Regions from separate parts of the Planococcus lenghuensis genome, predicted to be linked through region 1. Evidence: riboswitches for the same ligand, from Rfam matches in the RefSeq annotation. Region 1 holds a riboswitch; the other holds the start of a gene.
The links. Region 1 has a riboswitch for lysine ahead of B0X71_RS08300 (aspartate kinase). Riboswitches for the same ligand answer to the same signal wherever they lie in the genome.

Region 1 (3,133 bases):
CCTGCCTTGAACTCTCCTTTGAATCCTTCCATCACGGCAATCTCGGAAATTGTGAACGGCAAATCGCCATGCACCACGACTTCCTGTGCCTGCACTTCCCCTTCAACAATTACGTCAGCTTCAGTCTGCATTTCTTCCGTCGATTCGAATGACGTCACCATTTCGGCGCTGCTTTTTATTGGCTCCGCTTCACTGACCGCTTCGCTTCCATCTTCACTGCAACCGGTAAGCGCAGCAGCAAAAAGCAGGCCGGCTAAATAACCTGCAGTTTTTTCCATCGCTCTTCTCCCCTTCCACAGGATACTGGCAAGCAGGCAAAGTCCTCGCTTCGCTTAGCCAGACGCCCATCACCTTATTTCATTCAGCATGCCATTTCGGATAGCAAATAGGCACCTGCCAGAACAATCACCGGAAACAACACATCGGATACACGGCCACTACCCATCCCACGAATTCAACGATTCCGGAAACTGCGCAGAGACAACGGTGAACAGGAGAAAATGGCGCGAACACTGAACCGGGAGCCCATCCCAGTAAAGGCAGAACAATCTCCACCATGCCGTCATTCGCTTTCTGTACATTATTTGTTGGCGCTTCACTTTCTCCTATTAAACTTCATTGCAGCTAAGTGGCTGCCGTAATCCAATTGCCAGTTAAAATGATGACAAAATCCGAATCACAGAGTCTCCCCCTATTCTTCAACAGGACCGTTAGTAGGCGTAAATACTCTATACAGACTGGCTATCGCTCCACTCCTCACGTCGAAATAATGAAAAAGTAAAGATTACTGGTTTGTTTACAATTGACGAAGCGCCGGCGCGATCGTGGGCTGGGCGGAGCTATAAGACGGGTGTTCTTCCCGGCTTACAGTGGGAGCCATGCCCTGAGCGACGAAAGCGTTTTGTAAAAGTCCCTTCTTTGATTTAACAACTTATAGTAAAATATACTTTTACATGCATGCTATTTCTGAGATCGTCATCCCGATCCATCAACTCTGCACCATTTTAATCTATTTGGGATTTCCTTCCTTAAGTGTAGCATAGATGGATTACATCTACAGAAACACTTCAGTCACTTCACTTTATCTGGACAACTCATTTACCCATCCACGAAAATCAGGCGAGTGATTTTCTTTCTTACTTTCATTTGTCGGTAAACCCGCTTAAGAAGTTACAATTTGTTTCCAGTTCGGGGCTGTTCAGGTATCTCATGCAGCCGGCCCCATAGAAGTTTCTGTAATTTTTTCAGTTATCGGTTTACAAATATTCTGCCTTCCCGTATAATCAGTCACAACATTGAAACTTTGAAAACTTCATACACAATGGATGAGGCGCAATGATCATGAGTACCTAAGCCCCGAAAGCTGCAACTTGGGCTAAGCGAAAGGGAGAATTGCCGAAACGGAAGTCTGCTTGCAGGCGGCTTGCCGTTGGATTGCATATTAAGAGTATGCAATTTGTCATTATTCTCGGAATAATGGAGTGCTTCCACTTGGATATAAGACAGATCATAGACAAGTCGGGCTCCTGAGCCCGGCTTGTCTTTTTTATTTCTCCGGAAAGAAGGCAGCCTATGAAACGACGTGTACTGAAATTCGGCGGCACCTCAGTCGCCAGCATCGACAAAATCAAAGCCATCGCAGAATACTTAAAAGACCGGACCGCACGCGACGAACAGCTTGTCGTGGTTGTCAGCGCCATGGGCAAGACGACAGATGAATTGCTGAAAACGGTGAGTTCAATCACGAAAACACCGAAAGAACAGGATCTTGCGGTTTTGCTGACAACCGGTGAACAGCAGACCATCTCCTACCTGTCGATCATGCTGAACGATTTGGATGTGGCGGCGAAACCGCTGACCGGCTTCCAAGCTGGAATTGAAACAGTCGGCCACCATTTAAAAAGTAAAATTTCGAAAATCAACACCGATTATTTTGAGCAATTATTTGAAATCCACGATGTGCTCATTGTTGCCGGCTTCCAAGGATTTAACACGGACGGTGAAATTACGACGCTTGGACGCGGTGGATCCGATACGACGGCAGTTGCACTCGCCGCTGCACTCGAAAGTCCATGTGAAATCTATACGGATGTAGCCGGTGTGTACAGCACAGACCCGCGCATTTATCCGGAAGCGCGCCGGCTCGAAGAAGTATCCTATGAAGAAATGATGGAAATGAGCGCGCTCGGGGCAGGTGTACTGGTCACCCGCAGTGTGGAAATTGCAAAAAACTACAACATTCCGATTTACTTGGGGAAAACGTTATCGGACGAGAGAGGAACTTGGGTAATGGCGAGAACTGAAATGCTTGAGAAAAAGGCAGTGACCGGTGTCGCGCTCGATAAAGACATGATCCATGTCACGCTGACGTATCCGCAATACGATACTGTATTACTCGATAACACGTTCATGTACCTCGAACAGGAAGAAATCAATGTCGATATGATTTCACAAATTACGAATAACGACGGCTTGCAGCTGTCATTCACAATGAAAGACACGGAAGAGACTCAGATCCAGAAAATTTTCAGCAAGCTTCAGGAAGTTTATCCGGATTTGTACGTTAAAATCGAGGACCGCTTCGTTAAAGTGTCGGTCATTGGCTCCGGCATGCGGGATATGACCGGTGTCGCCTCGAAAGTATTCCGGACGCTCATTGAAGCGAACGTGCCGTTCTATCAGGTCACGACATCTGAAATCTCCATTTCTTATGTGGTTGATGCCGATAACGGCGAACATGCCGCCCGCTTATTATGTGGCCGCTTTGATTTATAAAAGGAGGATTTACAGATGGTGAAATTGGCAGTAGTTGGTGCGACTGGACTCGTCGGCCGCAAAATGATCGAATTATTGGAGAAAAAAGATATTCCGGCGGATGAGGTGGTACTGTTTTCCTCCAAGCGCTCGGCGGGTTTGGAAGTTCCTTTTAAAGACCGGACACTTATTGTAGAAGAGTTGACAGAAGAAAAAACAGATGGCGGTTTTGATTATGTCCTCATGTCAGCCGGGGGCAGCACAAGCCAAACCTTCTCTCCGCTGTTTGAACGGCACGGCGCCATCGTCATTGATAATTCAAGTGCCTTCCGGATGGATCCGGAAATCGACCTTGTCGTGCCGGAAGTCAACACGCCGC
Region 2 (3,133 bases), 470 kb from region 1:
CTGGAAAGTGACACCTGGAAGAGAAGCACTCATTGAAGCGGCAGCAGCTATCAGAGCAGAGGCGGATATCATTATTTGCTTATCTCATCTTGGCATCAGGGAAGATGAAATTCTGGCAGCTGAAAGTAATGACATTGATATTATTCTTGGCGCACACACACATCATGTTTTTCATGAAGGAAAGCAGATCGATGCAGTCCTGCTCGGGGCAGCGGGAAAGTTTGGTGCATATATCGGCCATGTGACAATTGAAGGCGAACATAGCAGCCGGGCGCGGCTTGTTGAAACGGCATCCTTACCGGAAGCGGAGCCGGAGTTCAATCACCGATTGCTTTCCTACGGGAAAGACATGCTGAGTGATCCGGTTTTTTCCAATCGGCGTCTGTTAAAGGCGGAATGGTTCAAGGACTCGGAAATGGCGGATGAGTTCGCTGAAGCGCTTCTATTGTTTTCCGGTGCTGATTGTGCCATGTTCAATGCCGGAATCTTCATGAAAGACTTAAAAGAAGGGATTGTGACCCGATTTGATTTCCATCAATTACTGCCACATCCGATCAATCCATGTCTGATTGAATTGTCGGGTGCGGAGCTGCGGGAAATCTATCTCGAATCATTAAACAGCGAGTGGCCGGAGATTCAACTGAAAGGCCTCGGTTTCCGGGGAACGGTGATGGGCAAGATGATTCACCGGGAATTGCAGATGAACGGCCATACGCTTGAAGTGCAAGGGAATGCGGTTCAACCGGATCACACATACCGATTGATCACGCTTGATATGTTCACGTTCGGTCATTTCTTTCCATCGCTGAAGCGGGCGCAGAAGACGTATTTTATGCCGGAGTTTCTGCGGGACGTATTTGCACTGTATTTTCAAAAGCGATTCTAACGAAAAGACTTGATTAATCGGAGAGCACCTGATAACATATTGAAGAATTGAATAGTGATGGGTAGAGGCTGCAACATTCATCAGTACCGCATGCGAGGATGACAACAATGACCATGTGGGAAAGGGAGGTTTGCCGAAGCTGATCGTCCGGAGTCACCGGAGGTCGGGCTGGGGCCATTCTGAATAAGAATGGCACTGTCATTTGTGCGGGAAGATGCGCATGAATGGAGAGCTACAGACCGGTGCTGGACTATGCCCCGGTGACGGAAAAGCCGACTGCCTCTCTACAGGATGCAGCCGGCTTTTTGCGTTTCTGTTTATCTGTCACAACAACAGGAGGAATTATTACATGGAGAACACAATCTTTTCAATCCTGCCGCCAATATTGGCAATCGCAATGGTACTGCTTACACGGCGCGTGCTGTTGTCGCTTGGCGTCGGGATTCTCGCAGCTGCACTGATTCTTGGTTCGTTTGCACCCGGGGCTTCAGCAGAAGCTCTCTGGAGCTCGTTTGCTGTAACGTTCTGGGATGGCGGATTCAATGCCTATAATGTCTATATCATTTTATTTTTACTGCTGCTCGGGATTATCACTGCATTTGTCAGTCTGTCAGGCGGCAGCCGGACATTTGCAGACTGGGCAGCTGCACGGGTTAAATCACGCCGCGGCGCTAAACTGCTGACCGTGTTTCTAGGCATCTTAATTTTCATCGATGATTATTTCAATGCACTGGCAGTTGGCCAGGTTTCCCGGCCGATCACAGACCGCTACAAGATCTCCAGAGCAAAGCTTGCTTACTATATCGACTCAACAGCAGCACCGGTCTGTGTGGTCTCTCCGGTCTCCAGTTGGGGAGCGGTTATCATTGGAATGGTTGGCACGATTCTGGCCGGCCAGACATTGCTGGATTATACTGCGCTTGAAGCGTTCCTATGGATGGCGCCGATGAACTTTTATGTTATTGCAGCTCTGGCTATTGTATTCTTTACTGCGTTTTCCGATACTGATCTCGGCGAAATGAAGAAACATGAAGAACGGGCGCTGACTTCAGGGGAACTTTATGATCCTGCCAAACCTATTCCAGGTGAACTGAAGGAAGAATTTCCGGAGCATGGCCACGGGAAAGTGCGCGATCTCGTACTGCCGATTGTACTGCTGATTGCCGGTACTGTGGCTGCGATGCTGTGGACCGGTTATCAGAACGGCGGTCAGGTGCTGGATGTTTGGGTCATGTTTGAAAATACGGATGTACCGGCTTCACTCCTCGCCGGCGGACTTGCGGGAGCATTGACTGCAATCGGGCTCTATGCCCTGCAGATCGGCCGTAACAGCGAAGCTAAACCTGTCTGGATCGGAAAAGGCATCTGGGCAGGGATCAAGTCCATGTGGACAGCTGTGGCGATACTGATCCTGGCATGGTCGCTTGTGTATCTGATCAGTGGCCTGCAAACCGGTGAATACTTGGCGAATATCGTGACGGCATCCAACCTTCCGGTCGGTCTGCTTCCGGTAATTCTGTTCCTGCTCGCAGGTGGAATGGCCTTTGCCACTGGAACTTCCTGGGGGTCATTCGGCATTCTGCTTCCGGTTGCCGGTACAATCATGATTGAAGCGCAAGTGCCGGAACTGCTGCTACCTGCCTTATCTGCAGTGTTGGCAGGCGCTGTATTCGGCGATCATTGCTCACCGATCTCTGATACGACTATCCTGTCATCTACCGGTGCTGGCAGTAACCACATCGACCATGTGGTGACGCAATTGCCGTATGCATTGACTGCGGCGGGAATTGCGGCGGTTGGCTATTTGCTGATTGGTCTGACCGGTTCCCTGACACTGGCACTTGGCACAGTTGTAATCTTGCTTGCCGGATTGTTTTTCTTCTGGTCGAAGCGGGACAACCACGTAACGCTGAAAAGTCAGTTAAGCTAAAAAAGTACTCCCTATATCAAACGGTTAATACGTTTGGTGTAGGGATTTTTATTATTGCAGTCATAGCTTTAAAATCTGGGAAAATGACCTTTACTTTAAACAGAAGCATCGTTATACTGATTTTAGATTAGTTAAATAATCTGAATTTAAACAAACTTCCTATTTTTTCTCAATTGGAAATAGGAAAATTGAAGGAGGAAAATTTATGGAACGTTCACAATGGGGAACGAGAGCCGGTTTTATATTGGCTGCGGTCGGTTCTGCAGTCGGTCTCGGTAACATATGGCGTTTCCCTTACGTGGCCTATGAAAATGGTG

Region 2: it holds a riboswitch for lysine, as region 1 does, so the genes downstream of both, B0X71_RS05995 (Na+/H+ antiporter NhaC family protein) here and B0X71_RS08300 (aspartate kinase) in region 1, are expected to answer to the same signal.

The regions. Positions count from the first base shown of each region.
Region 1 covers NZ_CP019640.1:1,633,867-1,636,999, reverse strand. Annotated here, with positions in the region: gene B0X71_RS08305 (hypothetical protein) at 1-278, opposite strand, end outside; lysine riboswitch at 1,318-1,495, shown strand; gene B0X71_RS08300 (aspartate kinase) at 1,573-2,775, shown strand; gene B0X71_RS08295 (aspartate-semialdehyde dehydrogenase) at 2,791-3,133, shown strand, end outside.
Region 2 covers NZ_CP019640.1:1,168,221-1,171,353, forward strand. Annotated here, with positions in the region: gene B0X71_RS05990 (bifunctional metallophosphatase/5'-nucleotidase) at 1-886, shown strand, start outside; lysine riboswitch at 941-1,129, shown strand; gene B0X71_RS05995 (Na+/H+ antiporter NhaC family protein) at 1,236-2,816, shown strand; gene B0X71_RS06000 (sodium-dependent transporter) at 3,022-3,133, shown strand, end outside.